2 linked regions of the Litorilinea aerophila genome follow. The protein of the gene in region 2 interacts with the protein of the main gene of each other region in a pairwise test. Links are inferred from orthologs where the notes say so. Each region holds a gene or a part of one and is shown on either strand. Other genes may lie near its edges.

Evidence for each region.
Region 1: the proteins of dps (region 2) and FKZ61_RS14840 interact in binary tests that used the Escherichia coli proteins (3 or more experiments, as listed by UniProt). The link is inferred for Litorilinea aerophila from one-to-one orthologs.

What each region holds. Positions count from the first base shown.
Region 1 is NZ_VIGC02000019.1:59,497-75,157, forward strand. Bases 5,001-7,994 are described here. They hold FKZ61_RS14840 (ATP-dependent Clp protease adaptor ClpS), read right to left. Parts: upstream 6,679-7,994; coding sequence 6,322-6,678; downstream 5,001-6,321. Other genes in these bases: FKZ61_RS14825 (hypothetical protein), read right to left, coding at 5,001-5,074; FKZ61_RS14830 (NUDIX hydrolase), read right to left, coding at 5,071-5,676; FKZ61_RS14835 (molybdopterin-dependent oxidoreductase), read right to left, coding at 5,752-6,231; FKZ61_RS14845 (excalibur calcium-binding domain-containing protein), read left to right, coding at 6,938-7,639; FKZ61_RS14850 (hypothetical protein), read right to left, coding at 7,615-7,994. Outside these bases: SF1B family DNA helicase RecD2, read left to right, coding at 227-2,608; FKZ61_RS14815 (sugar phosphate isomerase/epimerase family protein), read left to right, coding at 2,650-3,426; FKZ61_RS14820 (hypothetical protein), read left to right, coding at 3,740-4,153; more of FKZ61_RS14825, read right to left, coding at 4,262-5,000; more of FKZ61_RS14850, read right to left, coding at 7,995-8,607; FKZ61_RS14855 (type II secretion system F family protein), read right to left, coding at 8,607-10,076; FKZ61_RS14860 (type II/IV secretion system ATPase subunit), read right to left, coding at 10,045-11,721; FKZ61_RS14865 (ATPase domain-containing protein), read right to left, coding at 11,745-12,473; FKZ61_RS14870 (response regulator transcription factor), read right to left, coding at 12,622-13,011; FKZ61_RS14875 (hypothetical protein), read right to left, coding at 13,098-13,622; FKZ61_RS14880 (hypothetical protein), read right to left, coding at 13,729-14,241; FKZ61_RS14885 (hypothetical protein), read right to left, coding at 14,234-14,869; FKZ61_RS14890 (archaellin/type IV pilin N-terminal domain-containing protein), read right to left, coding at 15,051-15,661. UniProt on the Escherichia coli protein: Involved in the modulation of the specificity of the ClpAP-mediated ATP-dependent protein degradation.
Region 2 is NZ_VIGC02000002.1:131,721-139,986, reverse strand. Bases 3,073-5,994 are described here. They hold dps (DNA starvation/stationary phase protection protein Dps), read right to left. Parts: upstream 4,835-5,994; coding sequence 4,310-4,834; downstream 3,073-4,309. Other genes in these bases: FKZ61_RS01815 (siderophore-interacting protein), read right to left, coding at 5,960-5,994; FKZ61_RS01820 (hypothetical protein), read right to left, coding at 4,928-5,302; FKZ61_RS01830 (hydroxyacid dehydrogenase), read left to right, coding at 3,155-4,219; FKZ61_RS01835 (sugar phosphate isomerase/epimerase family protein), read left to right, coding at 3,073-3,151. In the rest of the region: FKZ61_RS01840 (sodium-translocating pyrophosphatase), read right to left, coding at 1-1,606; more of FKZ61_RS01835, read left to right, coding at 2,294-3,072; more of FKZ61_RS01815, read right to left, coding at 5,995-6,820; FKZ61_RS01810 (siderophore ABC transporter substrate-binding protein), read right to left, coding at 6,923-7,933; FKZ61_RS01805 (iron ABC transporter ATP-binding protein), read right to left, coding at 8,158-8,266.

The sequences.
Region 1 (15,661 bases), on a different replicon or contig from region 2:
CTGGCCAAATCACCGCTGTACCGGGCGTATGATCTAGCACAATAGTTCGCTTAACTATACCACGAATGCCAGGAATTTCAAAATTTTGGGGGAAACGTCACTTTATTTATATACTGGCATGGATCAAAGCCTGTACGAGCGCTGTCAAATTACCGAGGACGAGTACAGAACCCCGCCATTGAGTCGGTCGGAAAAGCCCCGGGGACGCTCCTCATGGAGACGCTTTATGGAGACGCTGCGCGGGGTGATCGAACGGATCACCTACCTGAATCCGGAAAATGGCTACACGGTGGCCAAGTTGACCCCAGAGCAGCGCCCGCGCCATCTCTTCGGCGCGGAGGGAGAAGTGACCATCGTGGGCAATATGGCCAGCGTCAATGTGGGCGAATTCGTGGAGCTCACCGGCCGCTGGACCATTCATCCCGAGTACGGCAAGCAGTTCCTGGTGGAGGGGATGCGCAGCGTCCTGCCGGCCACCGTGGCCGGCCTGGAAAAGTACCTGGGCAGCGGCCTCATCAAGGGGGTGGGCCCCGTCACCGCACGCCGCATCGTCCGCCACTTCGGCCTGGAGACCCTGGACGTGATCGAGCACCAGCCCACGCGCCTCCAGGAGGTCCCTGGCGTAGGCCGCAAGCGCACCCGGATGATCATCCAGGCCTGGGCCGAGCAGCGGGCCATCAAGGAGGTGATGCTCTTCCTCCAGAGCCATGGCGTCAGCACCAGCCTGGCCACCAAGATCTACAAACACTACGGCAACGACGCCATCGCCATCGTCCAGGCCGACCCCTATCGCCTGGCGCGCGACATCTACGGCATCGGCTTCCTCACCGCTGACAAGATTGCCCGTTCCCTGGGCATGGCGCCCGACGCCCCCCAGCGGGTCGCTGCAGGGGTGGCCTATACCCTGAACCAGGCCACCGATGAAGGGCACGTCTTCCTGCCGGCGGACGAGTTGGTCCAGGCCGCAGCCTCGCTGTTGGAGGTTTCGCCCCAGCAGGCCGCCGCCGGCCTGATTCAGCTCTGGGCCTGGGACCAGGTGAAGGTGAGCCCATCCCCGGGGCAGGAGGCGCCAAAGCCCCAGGAAGCCGCCCCCGCGCAGCCCCTGCCGCTGCTGATGGCCGAGGCGGCCGCGCCATACGCCGTAGCCACCCCGGCGCAGACTCAGCACCTGCTGCAGGAAAAGCCCGCCGTCTACCTGACTCCCCTCTATTTCAGCGAGCAAGGGGTCGCCTCTCGCCTCCAGCGGCTATTGCGGGAGGGCGAAAGCCGCCTGCCTCTGTTCCAGCGGCCCGATTTCGATTGGGAGGCGGCCTTCCGCCGTTTCGAGCGTCAGGCCGCGCCAGGCGGTCCCTTGCACCTGGCTCCACAGCAGCGAGAGGCAGTTCAGGCTGCCCTCACCCGGCGGCTGGTGGTGCTGACCGGCGGTCCCGGCACCGGCAAAACCACCACGGTGCGGGCTATCCTCTGGTTCTGCCAGCAGGCCGGCTACCAGGCGCTGCTGGCCGCACCCACAGGCCGGGCCGCCAAACGCCTGGCCGAGACCACCGGCCACGAGGCCCGCACGGTCCATCGGCTGCTGGAGTTCAAGCCGGGCGAAGGGATGGCCTTCCAGCGCAATGAAGAGACGCCCCTGGCCGGCCATCTGTTGATTGTGGATGAAGCATCCATGCTGGATCTGGTGCTCACCCATCACCTGCTCAAGGCGGTGCCACCGGGAATGCACCTGCTGCTGGTGGGGGATGTGGACCAGTTGCCCAGCGTGGGCGCGGGCAATGTGCTGCAGGACATCATCGGCGCGGTGGAGGCGGCCCATGCCCGAGCCGAGGGACCGCCCGATAGCCTCCTGGCCCGCCATGCCCAGGTGGTGCGCCTCCAGACCATCTTCCGCCAGGAGCCGGGCAGCCTGATCATCACCAACGCCCACCGCATCAACCAGGGGCTGATGCCCATCATCGACAACCAGCAGGCAACCGATTTTTTCCTGTTCAAGACCGATGATCCGGAGCGGGCTGCGCAGCTGTGCGTGGAACTGGTCCAGCATCGCATCCCCCGGCGTTTCGGCCTCACGCCGGCCGATATCCAGGTGCTGAGCCCCATGCACCGGGGTGTGGTGGGGGTCGGGGCCCTGAACCAGGCCCTGCAGGCGGCGCTTAATCCGCCGGGCCCGGACAAGCCGGAGCGGATCCTGGGCAACCGTATCTTCCGGCCCGGCGACCGGGTGATGCAGGTGCGCAACAATTACGACAAGGAGGTCTACAACGGCGATCTGGGCATCATCACCCAGGTGGACTTGGAGATGCAACAGCTCACGGTTATGATGGATGGCAGGGCCGTGTGCTATGATTTTCTGGAGCTGGACGAACTGGTCCATGCCTTTGCCATCAGCGTCCACAAAAGCCAGGGAGCTGAATTCCCGGCCGTGGTGATCCCGCTCCTGACCGGCCACTACATGATGTTGCAACGCAACCTGCTTTACACGGCGGTGACCCGGGCCAGGCGCCTGGTGGTGCTGGTGGGCCAACCCAAGGCCATCGCCATGGCCGTCCGCAATAACCGGGTGACCCGACGCCATACTGGCCTGCGGACCTGGCTGGAACAGGTGGACTAGGCACGATCATTCAATCTCACCACAAACAGAAGGATTCGATTATGGCCACATCTGAGACGTTGCGCCCTCTGGCTGTGCAGCTGTACAGCCTGCGCCATCTGGAACAGAGCCTGGACGAGAAGCTGGCCGCCGTCGCCAGTATCGGCTACGCCGGCGTGGAGACCATTGGCGACCACGGCCTGCCGGCATCGGAGATGAAGGCCCTGCTGGAGAAGCACGGGCTGCGGGCGGTCTCCACCCACGTGGGGCTCCAGGCGGTGGAGACAGAGCTGGCGAAGATCATCGACTTCAACCAGGCCATCGGCAATCGGCACATCGTGATCCCGGCCATTCCCCAGGAGCAGCGTCCGACGGATGCGGCGGGGTGGCAGGCCCTGGGGCAAAAGTTAGATCGGCTGGGCCAGCAGTGTGCCCAGGCCGGCATGCAACTTCTGTATCACAATCACGCCTGGGAGATGGCCCTCCTGGATGGCAAACTGGCCATTGACTGGTTGTTGGAGGCGGCGGATCCTGCCCACCTGGCCTGGGAGCCGGACCTGGCTTGGGTAGCCCGGGGCGGCGCCGACGGGGTGGAGCTGCTGCAGCGCTATGCCGGCCGTTGCCCTCGCATCCATGTCAAAGATCTGGCGCCCGCCGGCCAGGGCGAGGATGAGATGGGCTTTGCCGACGTGGGCCACGGCACCCTGAATTGGGACCAGCTTCTGCCTGCGGCCAAGGCGGCCGGGGGCGAATGGTACATCGTGGAGCACGATCTGCCCAAGGATCCCTTGCGCACCATCCGGCGCAGCTTTGAATTCCTGCAAAGTCGGGTTGGTTGATCCCCAGCCCACGCCGGCAGACGTTCCAGCAGTCTGAACAGGGGGGACGGCGGAAGGGAGATCCACAGATTACACGGTGGACACCGATAGCGTTGGATACAAACTCAGCAGTTCACGATTTCGACGCGGGGTCGGCATCTGAGGATGCCGACCCCGGCGGGACAGCGCCGCATCTGAGGATGCTCACTCCGCAAATGGGCAACCATCGTGAAGGACTGAAACTGGGGTTCCTCTGTGTAATCTGTGGTCTTTGGAGTGGAATCCTCTGTGGATCATCGAAGCCGCCTGTATCCCAGGGCAGAAAGGAGGTTGAATGGCGTCCGCAGCAATGTTCGCCGGTCTGGTCTTTGATGAAGAGGGCCGGCCGGCCGAGGTGGATTGGGTGGGCCAAAATGCCTGCTACGTCGTCCTGGATGACGACTTCCGGCGCTACATTGACGCAGCCCAGGTGGATCGCCAGGTGCTGCGCTTCTTGCGAGAACAGGTGGAAGGGCAACGGGAGATGGCCGTGACCACCATGTTGGAGATGTTGGGCAAGGATGACCTCTTCACCAAGGCAGCCATCGAGGCCTCCATCGAACGTATGGAAGAGGCGGTGGGCCAGCCCATCCCGGAGGAGACGCGCCAGTGGCTGGGCATGTTGGGCTTTCGGGTTATCATCGACTTCCACGGCAACGTGGTGGATATCCAGATGCCGGCCGGCGGCATCGATGAAGACGACGAGTAGCCGGCAGCCGTCACCGTTGGACCGCCATCGCCCCAGGCGGATGGCCTGGCCGCTCGCTGTGATGGGGGGCTCGCCGTTTTCGCGTTGGGAATAGGGGCCAGAGGCCTGTCAGCGTTCCACCAGGTAGCGCGCTTCGTTCGCTGCCTGGCCCAGGGGCACCAAAACTGTTTCGGCTGTGTAGCCGCTCACCAGGTCGTGGCTGCGGATCACGACCTGCTGCACCTGGGGAGGAATCGATATGGGCCCCAGGCTACGGGTGAAGGGTTGTTCCTGTTCGTGGGGGTGGAGGAGGACGCGCGTCCCCAGGATTTCGCCCTCGACGGTGGCCACATGCCAGCCATCCGCGTAATCGTCCCACCCCCGATCCTCATGCCGCAGGGTGACGTCGAAGGCCCATTTGCCATCGGGCTGGCGGCGGGCCCGCACAAACTGGATGGCGGCGTCCGCCGGTGGCGTCTCCTCTGCCGGTTCGGGCAGGATGGCTTCTAGCGCTGTTTCCGTCCACTTACCCGAAGAGTCGTCTGTCAGCCGGATGGCGCTACGTCCGCCGGCACGGGCAGCCTGTAAAAACAGGATGCGCCGGTCAGCATAAACCAATTCCTCGCCTTGCCACAGGTGCCCTCCCAGGGTCCATTCCCGGAAGCAGTGATGTTGTGGCGTGCCCATTTGCTGAATCTCCGCCTGGATCTGGGCCAGGAAGGTCTGGCGACCGTCTGTGATCAATTCGACCATCGTCCAGGGCGGCGTCTCATCCACATCGGCAGAAGATACATCCGCCGGGGTGGGGCTTGTTGTAGCTGGCGCCCCCGAGTCTGGGAGTGGTGCCAGGCAGCCGGCCATGAAGGCCCCGGCCAGCCCCATCAAGAAGGGGCGGCGGGAAAAACTGGGGCGGTTGGGTCCCTGCTGCATGTTTCGGTTCATGACAGGCCTCCGGCGGGGAGCTCCTCTTGGGCGATGTGAAGCAGGGCCAGAGCCACGGCGGTGGCCCAGGGTAAAACTTTGAACTCGCCCCGGCGCAGCGCATCGGCCAGTTCGGCCCGGCTGAGCAACAATAGCTCTTGTTCCTCCAGATCGTCCGCGTCTGCCGGCTGCACCCAGCGGGCGCCCCGGGCCAGGTAGAGGTGGGCCCGGCCGTTGCCCCGGTTGCCGTCCACCACGTAGGAGCCCAGGGGAATCCAGACATCAGCCTGATAGCCCGTCTCCTCCAGAAGTTCCCGGCGGGCTGCCTCCAGGGGGTCTTCGCCTTCCTCAAGATATCCTCCCGCCACAGCGAGGGAAAGGGAATCTACCGCATACTTGGCCTGGCGAAAGCAGAGAAATTTCTTCTCCGCGGTTTCAACTACCACGTTGACAAAGGCGGGGGTCACCAGCCAGGGCCAGTTGGCGATCACCTGGCCGTCTGGCAGCTCTACGGTGTGATTTTCCACCACCAGAAAACGACCATCCCCGACCTGGAGCACTCGCTCTCGGGCCAGGGTTTTCCACGTTTGTAGCGGCGTCTGCTGCGATGGAGTTTGGGTCATGGTCCCTCCCGTGTTGGGGGAGCCTGCCGGGTGTCGCTCCCTGCCTTCTGGGGGGCTCAACCTGGGGTACGCCCCCTAGTGAACGTCCAGCCGGGCCACCCACTTGACCTGGCGGAGGGCGTCGTCCCGTTCATCGGGGACGATGAGCCGCACCAGGCCCTGGGCCCGCTGGAGGGGCTGACCATCCCGGGCGATGGCCAGCAGGATGGGGCGGCGGGTGGAGGCACGGAGCTCGTCCGCCGTCACCCGGTTGCCGAACCCATCGGCGCTGACCACATCCACGTACGACCAGCCTTGGCCAACCAGATGGGCCTGGAGCACGTCCGACAGGCGGGGGCCGGTGAAACAAAAAGGCCCCGATGTGCCGTGGCCGGTGCTGACGATGTAGCAGTCCGCCACTTCACATTGGGGCAGGCGCTGGAGATCCTCCGGCGTGATGAAAACTTCAGAGCCGTCCGGGCGCCGCAAGATGATGGACGGATCGGCGGTAGGGGGCTCCGGGTTGGGCTCGTGGGCATGTCCATGCAGCCACGCCGGCGTTTTTTCGTCTGTCATCGAATGCCTACAGTCGTCTGGCCTTAATCCCACGGCAGAAATGCGGCGCACTTCCTCTGGTGTAAACCATCGGTGAATGCCTGCCGGGATTTACGATTCAGTCTCCAGGCTGAAGGTCAGGGGGAAGCCATCCCGCTTGGCCCGCCCCTGGGCAATTTTGGCTAACTTTTCAGCTTCGGCTCGGGGGCGAACGACCACAACGGCCTGTCCCTTGGTGTGGGCTGTCCAGGCGATGTGATCGGCAATTTCTTCAGACAACATGAAGACACCCCCTAAAATATCAATCACATATTCGTAGGGCGTCACATCATCGTTGTGAATGATCACCCGGGCCATCCCCTCCGTGGAGGGCTGGGCGGTGGAAGCGGTCTGCTGTTCCACGTCCATTTCTGGTGTCATTTTCATTTGATTGGTCTGGGGTGTCGGCTGCACGGCGCTCTCAGACATGGTCCATCGTCTCTCCTTTCTAGCTGTATAGATACATCCAGAAGGATTCACTGCCATCTATTTTACCCGAACATGGACTCTCACGCCAGCATGAGTCATGATACAATGGCCTATGCCTGCCGTGACAGTAGGGTGCCTACAATCTGGCCGGTGTCTGGTAAGAGACCCTGAGGACGATTTTTGTTGGATCTTGGAACGTCTTGAATAGCGGGTTGAATAGCGGGGAGCTTGGATGGCGGCGAGAGGGAGACAGAGCGGGATGCCACTTCAAGTAGATGGAAGCCCGGGCGATGGGGCCAGCATGTTGGATCGGCGGGCAGGGAGGGAGGGCCTTCGGCATCCATCGTCAGCATTCACCCGGCTGGGGGCGGACTGGAGCCGGCTGGCGGCCCTGTGGGTATGGGTCGCGCTGACCTTCCTGGCCTTTTCGTTCCCGGTGCAGGCCATGCCGGCCAGCCAGGCCGAAACCTGTGCCTGTGACGCGGACCGTTATTCGTGTAGCGATTTCCCGTCGTGGATTCAGGCCCAGGAGTGTTATGCCTACTGCCTGGTCACGGTGGGTTTCGACATTCACCGCCTGGATGAGGACGGGGATGGCGTCGTCTGTGAGCTCCCCCTGTTGCTGCCCACGGCCACGCCTGCCAGTCTCTCGGAGGCTCCGGCTGTGCCGTCCCCGACGTTGTCCGTCTCGCCTCCTCTGACCCCTGTGACCTCGATTACTGCCACCCAGGCGTTAACGCCTGTGCAGCCGGTCACGGCTGCACAGGACCTGACCCCACCGCCAGCCCCCCCCGGAAACCGGGTTGCCTGGCAGGAGGTCGCCCCGTACGGCCTGGGTGCGGCGGGCATTGTGGTGCTCCTTCTGGTCTTCTGGTTCCTGCGCATCAGGCGAGGCAGCCAGGGCGGTGACCCCGATGGCGGTGGGCCACCCGAGCATCAGGCGACCACACGCCTGCCCTGACGGCGGGCGCGCTCTTCCTGGAGGGCCGCCCGGATCCGGCGAGTCAGCCTGGTCAGTTCCCGGATCTCCACATCTTCCAGGCTCGTGCTCAGGGCTTCCAGGTAGGGATCCACTTCCGCATCCTCTTCGAATGCCGACAGAATGTCGCTGACATCTCCCATGTCGGCCAGGGCATCCTCCGCCTGGTCCTCCGTGATCATGGCCTCGACCGTGGGGATCTGGCCGGGCTGGGGTACAGGGGGCGGGGAACCCGGGGCCGATTGGGTGGATGCCTGGGCTTGGTCCGGTTGTTGGGCTTGCTGGCCTTGCGGTTGACCCTCTGCCGGTGGTGGCGTCTGGCCAGGCTGGGCAGGTGGTTGCTGGGGCTGGGCTGCTGCCGGTGCCTGGGGCCCAGTTTGTGGCTGTGCTGTCTGTCCCTGTGGAGGCGTCCCGGCGGCTGGAGGCTGAGTGGTCTGACCTGTAGGCTGGGCCGCCGGTTGACCTGTTGTCTGGGGCGATGTTGGAGCGCCAGACTCTGAGGCCTGGGGCTGGCCTGCCGTCGCCTCGGCGGGGGGCGTCTGGGCGTCGGCAGTAGGCGGAACGGCGGCTGAGGCCCCGGCCTCAGCCGGTTCGGTTTCTTGTTGCCCGGTTTGAATCAGGTTCTGCACCTGCTGTACCAGGCTGGCCACGGCCTTGGTCTCCAGCCTGCCCACGCCAAACAGCCAGAGGGGCGGCAAGAGGGCCACCACCAGGGCGGCCAGCAGGCAGAAGAGGGCGGCCGCCACGGTGGCCACGATGGTGGGCTGGCGGGCCAGGGCCAGCCAGAGGGGGGCTCGCTCTGGGGCCAGGACCGGTTCCAGGGCGTGGAGCCATTGAACGGTCAGCCAGGTGATGCCTGCGGTCACTAACAGGCAGCTCCCGGCCACCAGGGCGGCTCGTCTACGATCCAGGCGCAAAACGGCGCGACTTTCATGGGGATTGGCCCACATCAGAGGATCCTTTCTACCAGCGGCGGCACCAGCAGGAAGCTGAGTCCGGACGTAAAGAGCATGATGGAAAGATAAAAGGTCAACTTCAGGCGATGGCCGCCGTCGGTGGCGATGATGGCGCCGGCGTTGATGAGGGAGAGCAGCAGCACCATGAAGATGGTCATCCAGCGGTAGAGGCCAATTTCCGGCGTGTTGAATACCGACATGGGCACCGTGACGGCTTCCGCACCCGGCTCCAGGGTGGGCATGGCCGCGTTCATCAGCTCGGAAAAGTTGTGGACGATCTCCAGAATCAGCACCATGAGCGTGGCCACAGCGCCGTGCATGACCACTGTCAGCCAGGTGAAGGTGGAAGCGGTCACCTTGCGTTTCGCCCGCAGCATGATGGTGCGGGCGGAGAAATCCGCGGTGAGGAAGGCGATGGTGTCCGGGTCGCCGCCCAGTTTCACGGCGTCGTTGAAAATGGTGACAGCCTCGCCGATGAGCTTGCTGCCTGTCTCCAGGGCAAACTTCTGCCAGCAGAGTTCGGGCGATATGGCGGCATTGAGGCGGTTGCGCAGTCGCTTCAGATCGGACTCCAGCGTGGGGAACGAGCTCAGGTCCAGCCGGTTGAGGGCCTCGGTGATGGTGGCGCCGGTAGAGACCGCCATGCTGCCCAGGGAGCGCAGGAACGGCCCAAATTCCCGGTCTTTTTTGTCGATTTCCCGGCCCGCCAGGACGCTGACCAGGCCCAGGGGGAAGAGGAGCACCGCCACCACCAGGGTGGTCACGCTGATGGGCACGCCCAGCACCAGGAGCAACGAGCCGATGACCACGATGGCAGGCAACAGGTAGAGGGCCATGCGGAGGGCTGTCCGTTGGGTCCAGGGGCCTTCTTTGGAGAACAGGTCGATCTTCTCTTTGGGCGCCGCCCGGGAGAGGATCCAGGCGGTGACGCCGGCCGTAAAGGCCGCGGTGATGACCAGCCCCACCAGGATCCCATCACCCAGAGGATAAATGAGGGACGAAGTCATGTTGATGATGATCATCAGGGACGCCGACACCGTCACCGCGGCGTAGGCGTCGGTCCACTTGGTCAACGAGGCCAGATCCCGTTCGTATTCCTTCTCGTAGAGTTGCCCCTGGACGCCTGCTTCTTCCGAGAGAAACTCGTGTTCTGGCTGGCCCGAGGCCAGGGCGTTGGAGAGGCGCAGCAGCAGGCTGACCATGGCTTCCGACTTGATGGCCAGGCCCACCAGGGAACAGGCCCGCGCGTAGTCGTAGCCCAGGGTCTGGGAGAGGAGGTTCACCCGGTCGAAATAGGCGGCCGGGTTGCGGGGCAGGCTGGAGCCCAGCTGGAAGATACGGTTGCGGGAGATGCCGGAGGCCGCCACAGCCGACATGTAGGTGAGCTGGTAGAAGAGGTCGAAGCCGTTGACCTCTTGAAAGCCGTCCCGTTTAAATAAGTCCCTGCTTATGCGCTTCAGCAATGACGCTAAAAAGCTTTTCAAAGCTGTTCATCCCCCCTCTCTTGTGGATTTTTTCCAGGATGGCCGCCCGTTTGCGGAGCTCGGAGTAGATGGCGCGGCGCTTGCTTTCCGGCAGGCCCCGCTTCATGGCTACCTTCTGTTCCAGCAGGAAGCTGTTCATGTCGCCGGGAAATTCGAAGGTGTCGTCTTCGGCCCGCCAGCGGAAGGCCGTCACAAAGGAGAAGGCATTCTCGATGGGATCGTAGTCCACGATCTCGTTCACGCTGACCACCCGGCGCACCGTCTGGCCGTTGGGTGCCCGGACTGCGGCCTGGATCACCACCAGATCCAGGTTGTCGATGTTGACTTTGGGCACGTTGATGGGTTCGCCGGTGAGGCGCTGGATGACCTTCTGCACCGATGAGGCGTGGAAGGTGGCCATCACGCCGTGGCCGGTCTGCATGGCCTGAAAGGCGATGTTGCCCTCCACACCCCGGATCTCGCCGATGAGGATGCGATCCGGGCGCTGACGGAGGGCTGCCTTGAGCAGGGCAAACATGTCCACCCCGCCGCCCTGGGCCTCCTTGCCCATGTCCCGCACCACTTCCCGCACCCAGTTGGGGTGGGGCACCTGTAGCTCCGGTGTATCTTCGATGGTGACGATCTTGGCATCGGGCCGGATGAAGGTGGTCAGGGCGTTGAGCAGGGTGGTCTTGCCCGAGGCAGTGGGCCCCACCACGAAGACGTTCATGTCCTCCTCGATGGCCAGCCAGAGGTAGGCGGCGATGAGGTAGTTCATGCTGCCGAACTCGATCAGGTCCAGCACGCTCAACACCTCTTCGCTGAACTTGCGGATGGTGAAATTGCTGCCCCGTTTGGCAATATCCCGCCCGTAGACGATGTTGATGCGGGATCCGTCGGGCAGGGTGGCGTCCACGATGGGGTGGCGTAGGGTCACCGGCCGCTTGATGCGTTCCCCCATCTGCACCACGAAGTCATCCAGGTCGTCGTGGGAGGGGAAGTAGATGGAGGATTTCAGGCTTTTGAAGATTTTGTGCTCGATGAACATGCGGCCGACCCCGCTGCAGCTGATGTCCTCGATGTAGGGATCCACCAGCAGGGGGTGCAGGGGCCCCATGCCCAGCTTGTCCCGCACCATGAGATACTTGAGGGCCAGCAGTTCCCGGGGCGAGACGGGTATCTTGCCGTTGCGTCGGGCCCGGGGCGAGTCGACGGTGCAGATCTGTTCGATGGCCCGGGTGAGGACGGCCTGGCGTTCTTCTTCCGGCGCATGGCCGATCTCTTCGGCCATGTCCAGCAAGCGGGCTTCCACCTTTTCCACCAGGCCGTTGAGGTTGACAGGCACCAGCGGATCGATGGGAATGTAATAGTCCCGCTCGCTTTTGGGATCGGGATAAATGTGGATGAAGACGTTCTCGTCGCTGGTGGGGTAGATGAGATTACGGACCTTCAACCCCCGCAGCTTGCGGGACAGCTTCGGATAGTAGGCCGGAATGCCGATTTCGTGGATGGGAAGCGCCTGCAGGTATTCCCACAAAAATGGTTTGGTCGCGGCCACCTCCCGCAGCGGTGGCGGCAATTGGTCCAACCGCAAAGGCGAGAGGCCGGCACGTACCTGGTCGAAATTGGTTTGCGGAAAAGGCAACCGATTTTCTTCCATGGCAATGGTTAGCCTTGCGCCTTACTGATGGGAATAATACGCATGCCCAGGCCGGGCTCCACTTCAAAACTGACGATGTTGCCGGTGCGTTTGCTGGCACCCCGCACCTTGGCCACTTCCATGGCCTTGATCAGCCGCTCGCCCACCTCTTCGGTGCGCATGCGTAGATGCGCGTCACAGAGGGAGGTGATGCGCACCAGCAGGTCTCGATCCACGGCGTGGGAGTGGATGACGATGATGATGGTCATGCCGTTGGAGCAGAGCCGCTTACACTGTTCGAAAAAATAGAGCACGGCCTCCGGCGTCGTGGCCGTGATGCAGGGTGTCAGGGCATCCACAAAGATGAGCTCCGCGCCCTTTTGCCCTTCGTTGCGGATGGCCTTGAGCAGGGCATCCAGGACTTCCCCCTTGGACTGGGAAATTTCCATGGGGAAAATCCGCAGCCGACCCAGCAGCAGGTAGTCCAAAATGTCGATGTTCAGGCTCTGCATCTGCCGGACCAGGCTCTTGACCGTGTTTTCGGTGGTGAAGAAGGCCAGCCGGGATCCGTCCGACAGGGACCCCCAGGTCATCTGCTGGGAGAGGACCGACTTGCCCGAGTGGGAGTCGCCCTCGATCAAGGTCAGGGAACCCAGCGGGATGCCCCCGCCCATCTTGTCATCAATTTCCCGGCTGCCGGTGGAGACCACCGTTTTGGTTTTTGCTTCTTCTTCCAGGGTTTCCAACTTTTCCTGCATCGTTTCTTTGCCCTACCTTCCCAAGGGCGGCCAGCGTCCGGGGCCTGGCTTGCCCGATGGCTTTCATGGCCCCGGCGCGGAAAATCGGTACGGTGACCTCGCCGTGGCATCGCTCCTCTCCAGCCGGCGGCAACCGATGCCCTGGAAGCTAGAAGATGCTCGAGTTGGAGAAAAAGAAGATGGAGCGGATGCGGTTGAGCAGGTCGGCCAGGACGAACGGTTTGGTGATGTAATCGTCGGCGCCCATTTCGAACCCCACCCGCTGATCGGCCGGGCGCCCCATGGCCGTCAACATGAGGATGGGCACCTTTTCCGTGTCGGGGTCGGCCCGCAGGTAGCGGCACACCTCGTAGCCGTCCATGCCAGGTAGAACAATGTCCAGGATGATCAGGTCGGGCTGGACCTCGTGGGCCAGGCGCAGTCCCTCTGGGCCGGTGCGGGCCGTGTGGACTTGATAGCCTTCCCGTCGCAGAATGTGGCTGAGTAGTTTGCTGGTGCTCGCTTCATCCTCGATCACCAGGATCGTTTGTGAGGCCATGAAGGCTCCTTCCTATGCAAATTCAGTGCCCAGATTCAGCGTCCAGATTCAGGTGAAATTGAATCTGTGACGAGAGAGTCCCGCTGTCAACGGGTAAAAAAGGTGGATGCCGCTACCCCGTTCTCGGTGATTACCGTTAATTGATTGGTGGTGTTGGGCCCCACCGGCGGCAACAGGCGAATTTGAATCACCATTTCTTCATCCGGGTTGAAGATGTCCGGCTCATACACCTCGGGCGTGGACAGGGCCTGCAGGTACAGGCCGGCCACGGTCCACTGGTTGTCGGTGGGTGTGGCCGGGGTAAAGGGCAGCCATTTGACATGATAGCCGCCGGAGGCCGTGTAGTAGTGGACGATCACGTCCCACTCCTGAAAATCGGCCAGTTTGACACTCCCCTGGTTGCGCAGGATCGCTTCGACCACAGAGCCAGAGCTCAACACCTGGGTGCTGGCAAAATCGATGTCCGTGTGGACCCGCTCCAGGGTCCTCTCTTGCATCTCCCGGCCGGACGTCAGGATGGCGTCCTGGCTGGTGAGATAGACCTGGGCAATGGTAAACACGCTGTATAGCGCGACCATGGCGATGATCAGGGAAGCAAGCGCGGATTCCATGGGAGCTGCACTCGAGACCTACTCCAGTCTGGCGTAAATACCACGACAGAAATTTCGGCGGCATTACCTCTGGTGGAAACGATCGGCAAATTTCTGCCGGGATTGACTACATGCTGAAAAAGAACGAATCGGACAGGCCGTTGGGCAGGGTGAGCTTCACAAAATAGCGGCCCGAGCTGAGCAGTGAGCCATAGCGCACCGTGATTTTCAGGGTCGCCGTGGGGTTCCAGGCCGTGTCATTCTCCACCTGCCATTCCCAGTATGGATAGCTGCCCCCTGCATCATCCTTGTAAGGAATGCGGATAAAATTGCCTTCGGGCCCCAGGAACAGGTCCATGCGCTGGACGGCGATGATGCGGGTGGCGCCCACATTTTTGACCCATACGAAGATGTCGAAGGTGCCGTTGCCGTTGATGTCCTGCCAGGCGCCGTCCTTGTCCAGCTCACCGGTGGCGTGGATGATTTCGACCTGGCTTTTCAGCCGGTCATCGATGCGCCCTCGCATGCCCACCAGGGCGGCGCTGCTCTGGTTGACGGCCGGATAAACCGTATTGAAGACCATCACGGACACCACCACGCTGACGATGAGCATGAGGGCGGTGGTGATGGCTTTATCCACGGCCCTTGCCCTCGAGCACTTCGCTCAACTGCATGAGCATGTCGAAGGTATCCCGAGGGCTCACCGGTGCAGTGGGCTCCTGATCTTCGGCCAGCTCGACGAGCTGCAGCAGCAAAGCCCGATGGTGGTCGGCCAGATAACCGCCCTGCGCGTAGGTCTCTACCGCCTTTCGGGTGCGTTCCTTGCCGATCCGCTCCACGCTTTGGCTGACCCACGTAGCCAACGCCGTAAAGTGGCCTGGTCCTCCACCGGCCGCGGGATGGCCGTTGCCATTGGTGGATTTGCCCGCTGCCCGGCGGGCCACCGGCGGGGGTGCCTCGTGGGTGAACTCGTCGTCATCCTCCAGCAGGTCCGCTTCTGTCAGGCCAAATTCCCGCAGGGATTCCACGTCCTTCAGGACATGGGCCAGGGGAGAAACCCGGCCCCGCTCTTCACCTGAACGGGGCTCCTGGCCGGAAAGTCGACTGGCCGGTGTCTCTGGCTCTTCTGCCTCTGGATCCTGGCTACGCAGGGCTGGATACTGGCGGTTCAGGATATGCTCCTGAATGTCCAGCAGCGCCTGTCGAATTTCGTTTTTTAAGATTTTGAGTTCGTGTTCCAGGGTCTCCACCCGGGTTTCCAGGTTCATGGTAGCTCCTCAGCGGGTTCGTTCTCCTGAGTACCAGGGCCATGGGGAGCACACCTGATGGCTCCCAACAGGCCGCTCCCCATGGACAGGATGAGGAAATGAGAAGCGATTCGTCCGGGCTGCACCGACCGAACGAATCGCTCTCTACCAGTGACGTCGAGGGGTCGACCGGCTGCCCGCCCTACTGGAGATCGTTCACCGTTTCGATGTAGGCAGGCGTTGTCCGTTGGATGGAGAAGACGGCGCCGGCCGGCGGCTTCACTTCGATGATGAAATCGGTGTTTGTACTCAGGGTAATCGTGGGGGCTAGCGTAACGGTAATCTCCGCCAATTCACCCTGTTCCAGCAGGGTGTCACCTGTGGTATCGTAATCGTTCTTGCCCAACCACGTCACGCTCCAGTCCACATCGGTGTGGCGTTGGGTGGCATCTCGATAGTCGATGACCACCACCCGATCATCCGGGTCATTGTTCAGATCGATGGGCTCACCGCCTGCGGCGCTGGCCACGGTGAAGATGACAGAGTCTACGGTGCCGGTCGCTCCCGTAGTTTCACCGATGATGACCACGCTGCCCTTGATCTCAATCGAAGACCGCACCTCGGAGAGGCCGGCGTACACCGCCTCTTTTCCACGCTCGGTGGAGAAGGTGCCCGCGGAGAGGATGGTGAAGGCGAAGACCGAGGCCACCACCACAAAGGCGATCAGGATGATCGCAGTCTCCAGGGCGGTGATGCCCCGTTCATCCCGCTGCAGACGCTTGAGCAGACGGTTCAACATCATGTTCATGCGAG
Region 2 (8,266 bases):
CCTCCATCAGGCCGGGGATTTCCCGGAACTGGCGGCGCACTTCCAGCACGATTTCGTACGCAGCCTTGCCCACTGCGGTCATGGTCAGCGCGGCGAAGAGGTAGGGCAGCACGGCGCCGATCAAGATGCCCGGCAGCATCACCGGGTCCAACAGGTTGAGGCTGAACTCCGGGTTGTTGACCCGGGCCGCCTCGGTGTAGGCGGCCATCAGCGCCAGGGCGGTCAGGACCGCGGAGCCGATGGCGAAGCCCTTGCCGGTGGCCGCGGTGGTGTTGCCCAGGCTGTCCAGGGCATCGGTCCGCTCCCGGACGTAGTCTGGCAGGTCAGCCATCTCGGCGATGCCGCCGGCGTTGTCGGCCACGGGCCCGTAGGCGTCGGTGGCCAGGGTCACCCCCAGGGTGCTCAGCATGCCCACGCCGGCCAGGGCCACCGCGTAGAGGCCACCCGTGAGGTTGCCCTCGGTGGCGGCTGCACCCAGCCAGAAGCTCAGCAGGATGGCAAAGGCCACGATCAGGACCGGGGCTACCGTGCTCAGCATGCCCACGGCCAGCCCCTGGATGATCAGGGTGGCGGAGCCGGTTTCAGCCGTGCGGGCAATGCTCTGGGTCGGTTTTTCCGAGTAGGAGGTGTAGTATTCGGTGAAATAGGCGATGCCGTTGCCGGCAATCAGCCCCACCAGGATGATGACCCAGAAGCGGAAATCCAGCCCGGCCAGGGGTACCATGATGGCCGAGAGCACCAGCACCAGCCCGGACGCGGTGTAGACGGCCCGGCGCAGGGTGTTGAGGAGATCCTCCTGGGTGGCGTTCTCTTCCGTCTTCACCATGAAGGTGCCCACCAGGGCCGACACAATGCCCACGGCCGCCACCAGGAAGGGGAGGCCGATGAAGGCCAGGGGGCTCTGCCCGCCGGCGGAGAGCACCGCACCCAGGGTGGCGGCTGCCACGATGGAGCCGCTGTAGCTCTCGAAGAGGTCGGCCCCCATACCGGCCACGTCGCCCACGTTGTCCCCCACGTTGTCGGCGATGACCGCCGGGTTGCGGGGGTCATCCTCGGGGATGCCCTGTTCCACTTTGCCCACCAGGTCGGCCCCCACGTCGGCTGCCTTGGTGTAGATGCCGCCGCCCACACGGGCGAAGAGGGCAATGCTGCTGGCGCCGAAACCGAAGCCGGTGATGTAGGCGATGTTGCCGTCAAAGGCCAGGTAGAGGATGGTCAGACCCAGGATGCTGAAGCTGACCACGGCCATGCCCATGATGGAGCCGCTGCGGAAGGCCACCCGCAGGCCGTCGTTCAGGCTGCGCTGGGCGGCCGCGGCCGTGCGTACGTTGGCCCGCACCGCGACCATCATGCCCAGGTAGCCCGCAGCGCCAGAGGCCAGGGCACCGGCGATAAAAGCCACCGCCGTCTGCCAGTCCAGAAAGATGGTGATGACCAGGGCCACAATAATGACGAATCCGGTCAGGAAGGTATATTCCCGGTTGAGAAATGCGGCCGCCCCTTCCTGTACGGCGGCTGAGATGTTGCGCATGGTCTCATTGCCTGTCTCCTCGGCAAGGACATTGCGCATTTGCCAGATGACAAAGCCAATGCCCACGAGTCCCATGAGCAAGGCAAAGATTACCGATGCCGTCCCCTGTAACAAAGTGATACCTCCTTTTCATCATGCGGATAAAAAATAAGAAAAGGGCCGGTGACAGACCTGGGTGCTGAAGACTCCTGGGTGCTTCAAACGAGTGCCCAAGGTTTCAGCCCCGGCAGAGTCACAGCGCGGGCGGTCAGGCCACGCAGACAGCAAAAAACCTCTGCTGGCTCACGCCAGAGCACAGAGGTTTCAAGATCTGACTGCTACGACGCTGTAACGAATCACGTTGGCTGCTCGTTTGTCGATGTTCAGACGCAAGCACCGTTGGAATTGCGCCTGCTTTCACAATGGCTGTCAGCCGTCATTGTAATTTGAATCCCAATTAGAAGTCAAATCTGTTTTGCAGGAGGTGCTGGCCGGGCTGTTGTGGTAAGATAGGATCCATCGGCGTGGTTGCCCCGGCCACGCTGCACCATACAATCCCTGGGCTCTGATGCCCTCAACACCTATACCCAAGCAAACCCATCGACCCGTCCGCCCGGCAGGTGTGATCGCTGTCCCTCTGCACGCGGTCCTGCTGCCGGGTGTGACACCAGTAAATCCTGGCAGAAATTCGCCGATGGTATCCACCAGAGGGAGCGCGCCCGGAGTTCTTTGCGCCTTTGCGCCTTTGCGTTTAAAAATGCCCTTTTTGCAGGGGAGTCACCCATGAAACTCGGATTCAGCACCTGGGGCATGCCCCAGGTCCCCATCGACGTGGCGTTATCCCACCTGGCCACCCTGGGCTTCGACGCGGTGGAGGTGGTGGTCTTGCCCCGCTTCACCACTGCCCTGGACCAGTTAGACGGCCCGGCCCGTCGACGCATTGGCCGCCTGCTCGCGGATCTGCCCCTGCAGCTTTCCGCCTTGAACTACTACACTTCCCTGTTGGATCCAGCGCCCGACCGCTTTGACCAGCTTGTCACCCGGCTCCGAGAGGTCATGGAGCTGGCTGCCCTCTGGATGGATGGGGACACGCCCGTGGTCATCACCGGCATCGGCGGCCAGCCCGGTGAGCTGCCGGCGCGCCTGCCTCAACTGGCCGAACGGCTGGCCCTGCTGGGGGAAGCAGCCCAGGAACTGGGCGCCATCCTGGCCCTGGAGCCCCATGTGGGCACCGCGGTGGAAACACCGGACCAGATGCTGGCGCTCCTGGCCCAGGTGGATTCGCCGGCGGTGCGGGTCAACTTCGACATCAGTCACTTCAACGTGATGGGCATTCCCCTGGAGGAATCGGTGGCCAGGATGCTCCCCCATGCGGTCCACACCCACGTCAAGGATGAACGGGGGCGGGTTCCGGACTATGAGTATGTCATCCCCGGCGAGGGCGAGTTCGATTATGTGGCCTATCTGCGCTGCATGGCTGCCCACGGCTACCGCGGGGTGATTTCGGTGGAGATCAGCAACATGGTCCAGCGGCGGCCGGACTACGAGCCCCTGGAAGTGGCCAGCCGGTCGTACCAGGTGCTGGCCCGCGCCTTCCAACAGGCGGGCATTGCCCGTGGAACACCATCCACAGGAGCGTAGACGATGACAGGCCCACGTCCTCGCATTCTGTTTGCTTTTAGTCAGCGGGTGCGGGATGGCTACGTGCCCCCCTGGGAGTTGGAACGGCTGGAGACCTTCGCCGACTGGGATTGGTTCCCGTGCGAAGGGGGTGGCATCTACGAAGCCAATCCCGATCCCCAGGCGGCCGCCGCCCTGCGGGCGCAGATTGGCCCGTACCAGGCTCTGGTGGTCTGCCATGGGGCCCCCCGACTGACGGCCGACATCCTGGACGCTGCGCCCGCTCTACGCTTCATCGGCGAGCTGGAAGGCGACCGCTTCGCCAGCCGGATCGATTTGGAGGCGGCCTGGGCCCGGGGCATCCGGACGGTGGATGTCACCAACGCCTCGTCCTACCCGGTGGCCGAGTGGGCCCTGGGGCTGATCCTGCTCTGCATGCGCAACGGGGGTGCCCATTTCCGCCGCATGTTGGCGGGTGACACCCGGCGGGACCCGACCGAACGGGATCGGATGCCCGGCCGCCTGACGGGCAAGCGGGTGGGCCTGATCGGCTGTGGCCACATGGGCCGCCGCCTGATCCGCCTGCTGCGCCCCTTTGATGTGGAGATCTGGGTGCACGATCCCTACCTGCCCCGGGAGCTGGCCGAAGCCCTGGACTTCACCCAGACTTCCCTGGACAACGTGCTGAGCCGGTGTCATGTGGTGGTCTGCCTGGTCCCCCTGACGCCCGCCACCCGGGGCATGTTGGGGGAGCGGGAACTCAGCCTGTTGCGCCCGGGCACCGTCTTTGTCAATGTCTCCCGGGGGGCCGTGGTGGATTCCGATGCCCTCATTCGGCGGCTGCGGCAGGGGGACATCATTGCCGGGCTGGACGTGTTCGACCCGGAGCCCGTCCCACCGGAGAGCGAGATCCTGCGTCTGCCCAACGTCTTCCTCAGCCCCCACGTGGGCTACTACACGGGCGATCCCTACCCCCATTTCTTCACCCTGATGGTGGATGAACTGGAGCGTTTCTTCCAGGGGCACGAGACTTACTTCGACCTGACGCCGCGCACGCGAGCCAACCGGCAGGGAGAGGGACGTCACTGAAGCCGGATCTCCCCGGCCTGGCCTATAAAAAAATCGGGGCGGGTTTCAAACCCGCCCCGATGGGACTTTCTGGCAAGATAGTAGCCGTGATCAGGCCTGGAGGTGAGCTTCGGCGAACCAGAGCATCTTATCGGCCACCCGCCCCACCTCGATGAAGAGGTCCGACGTCTCCAGGTCTCCGGCCTCGTCGGCCTGGGTGGCCGCGGCACGGATGCTGTTGGCGTACTGGGCCCAGCGCTCCACCACCACCTTGAGCATGGTCTCCCCGTCGAAGACATCCGCCGGGAACTCCGGCAGCTCGGATGTGTTGGCGGCCATACGCACGGTCCCCAGCGCGGTGCCGCCCAGGGCTGTGGCCCGCTCCGCGATCATGTCGATGTAGGGCTGGATGCTCTCGGCCATCTTGTCGAAGAGCACGTGCAGTTGCTCGAACTGCATGCCCTTGACGTTCCAGTGGGCCTGCTTGGTCTGGCTGTAGAGATCACTGGTGTTGGCCAGCTGCTGGTTGCAGAGGCTGATCATCTGCGCCCGCAACTCCTGGGACATCTCCACGCTGGTCTCATGGAGCGTACCGGTCAGATTTTTCACACTCGCGCCATTGCCTTTTGTCGCCATTGTCAAACCTCCTGATGCAATGTTTGTTCGCCTGATTCAACCTGTTCAAACTGACCGGTGGAGCAGCCTGAAACAGGTTTCATCGGACCCGCTTCAATTGGGGCTCAGATGGGCCAGGGGGAAACCCTCATCCACGGCGTTGATGCGGACCGGAATGTCCGTCCAGTGGACGACCCGCCGCGGGAGGGATTCCGCCGCCTGGTGCACCATCCTGGCAAAGTCTGCCAGCTCAACCCGATTGAACAGTATAATCTGGGACCCCATCTCGATACAGTAGTCTGACGTCCACTCTCGGCCTGTGGCTTCGGCGAAGCGCAGCAGCGCCTGATGTAGCACCAGCAGGTCCGCCGGGCGCATGTGGATCACCAGGCGGTCCCAGCGCAATTCGATCTGGCCGCCGGACAGCCGGTGGATGGCCCGGCCAATGCCCGTTTGGGCCAGTTGTTGATTTCCCTGTACGTGAATCATTCGTTGTGTTAAACGTCTTTCAATTTCGTCGGACTACACAGAAGTTTCTTACTGTTGGCTGCCCGGCCACACTTGGTACAGACGTGGGTGGGGCGATTCACCAACTGCATGTACGCCTCGATCTCCCCCTTCAACAGGGATTTTTTGAGCTTACAAAGTGATTTCGCCATATTTGAATCGGTCTATCTCTTTCCCAAGTCCGGCATCGCATCTTCCCGGTTCGGCGGGTTGCGCGTCAGCGGGATGCGTGGGTGGCCATGGAGTTCCACGGACCTGGGCGGTTCTCAGAACTGGGGGTGATATCTCGCCTCCCTGTGCTTCCCAGATCCTGCACGCGGCACCACTTGAACCCGGCACAGCGCGCCTGGAGGGTCAGGGGAAAGCCAACGGCCGAAACGATGCCCACCAATAAACCAACTTGAAGCCAGCCAATCCAGTCCATGTTCGCCTCGTTTCTCCGGTACACTAGGACAGTCTGGCGTAAATACCGGCGAATTTCTGCCGGGATTTACGAGCAGACTTATTGCCAGGTTCGACCTTGCGTCAGGTTTATCATACCATCAGGTTGAGGCATTTTTAGGACGAATTGGGGAAAAATTGGTTTCGGTGCCACCGAAGGCGCCAGCAAAGGGCGCCTAACTGGGGAGTTAACCGCGGTTAACTCCCCAGGGCGTCCATCACCTGATGGCGTTCGTCGTGGTACTCTTCCTCCGACAGGCCGGCCCGCCAGAAGGGGATGGCCCGTATGGCTTCCCGGGGCACCGCCCGAGCCGTGCGCAGGTAGCTGTGGAGTCCCGTTACCATGGCCGCTTCGCCGGCGATCCAGACAAACAGCCCGCTTTGGGACGGCCAGGCCAGTTGGGCTACGGCCTCGAGCAGCACCTGGCTCTGACCGGCGGGCACGCCGTTGCGGTGAAACCAGATCAGCTCTACCGCGGCGGGATAGTGCAGCCGCTGCTCTTCCTGGCTGTCCGCCACTTCCACCAGGGCGTAGCCCCGGGCCGACGCGGGCAGGCGTTCCAGGTAGGCGCTGATGGCCGGCAAGGCGCTCTCGTCGCCCACAAACAGGTACCACCCGGCATCCAGAGGAATGCTCCCCCGTGCGCCCGGCCCAGCCACGCCGATCCAGTCGCCCGCCTTTGCCCGGGCTGCCCAGGCACTGGCCGGCCCCTGATGTTCGTGGAGCACGAAATCCACGGTTAACTCTCCTGCGGTAGGATCATAGCCGCGGACGGTGTAGGTGCGCACGTAGGGGCGCTCCTCCCGGGGCGGCCACTGGATGCCCAGGGGGCTCCACGTGGGCAGGCAAGGTTTTTCCTGGTCGGCCCGGGGAATGAAGAGCTTGATGTGGCGTCCCGGGCTGTCGGCGGGGAAACCGTCCAGCTGCTCCCCGCCCAGGGTGATCCGGCGCATGCGGGGCGTCACCTGGTTCGCCCGCAGCACCTGCAGGAGCCGAGGGGGCGTACGCCGGGGCCCTGGGCCGTTTTGCTCGCTGGTGACTGTTGTTTCCTGGGTCATGGGCTCTCCTGAAATGATTGGCACAGGTTGTTCTCAACGGATGGCGGTCCGCTCGTGGAGCCCCGGACGGGGCCCCACGAGCCGGGGAGGCGGCGCGACCGATTACTCCAGGGCCGCTTCCACCTCGGCGATCATCTGGGGGAAGGTGCGCAGGCCGCTGTTGGCCAGGTACCAGATGGCGGGATCGAGGTAGACGATTTTGTCGTTTTGCCAGGCTTTGGTGGCGTGGATGATCTCGTTGTCCAGCACCTGTTGGGCGGCCACCGTCCCCTGGCCGATGGCCGAATCCCGGTCGATCACGAAGAGAATGTCCGGGTCATGCTCCAGGATGAACTCGAAGGAGATGGCGTCCCCGTGGGTGGCCGCTTCGATATCCTCCACCACAGGCGGCACGCCCAGCAGGTCGTGGATGATCCCGCCGAAGCGGGAGCCCGGGCCGTAGGCCGTGACGTTGCCGCCGGTGACCAGGACGATCAGGGCGTTCTGGCCGCTGTCCGCTGCCTTCGCCCGCACCCGTTCCACCGAAGCCTCAATCTCGGCCAGCCGCTCCTCGATCTCTTCCTCCCGGTCGAAGATCAGGCCGATGTGGCGCATGTTGGTCTCAAAGTCGGCCAGGAAGTTGGCCACGTCGATGGTCATGTCGATGGTCGGGGCGATTTTGGCCAGCTCCCCGTAGGCCCCGGACGAGCGTCCGGCCACCAGGATGAGATCCGGCTCCAAGGCGTTGATCTGCTCGTAATCCGGCTCGAACAGGGTGCCGGCATTGGCGTAGGCCGGGTCGGCGTATTGGGCCAGGAACGGCGGCAGGTTGGACTGGGGCACCGCGGCCACGGGTATGCCCAACTGGTCCAGGGTGTCCAGCAGGCTGTAATCAAAGACGACCACCGTCTCGGGGTTTTTGACCACGGGGGTTTCCCCCTGCACGTGGGTGATGGTCACCGTCTCCGGCGTTGCCTGGGCCGATTCGGTTTCGGCCGGGCCGGATGTATCCACCGCTGCCGTTGTGGCAGAGGTACCCTGGGTGGTGGGCGTCACGGCCACGCAGCCGGCCAGGAGAATGGCGACGGTCAGCCCGAGCAGGGAGAGCAGTGGTCGTTTGGTCTGGTAACGCATCCGTTTCACTCCTTAACACACTTGAACGTTTTGAAGTTGTTGATGATTGGTAAATCCCGGCAGACATTCGGCGATAGTATCCACCGGAGGTAGTAGGTGTTGTTGCCGAATTGCTGCCGTGGTATTTACGCCAGACTGTACTGAGTGAAAGCCGATCCGGGGCTGCCGGTTCCCGTCCACCATAACCAGAGCAGCCCCGGGATCGGGTGGATCAACTGAATTATTCAGGTCGCCGGCGGGAAGGCGCCGGCCCATGCTGGCATCACCTCTGGACAGCCGTCCTCGGCGGCGAAGTAGACGCCGATGCGGTGGCCGTTGATCACCTCAATCGGG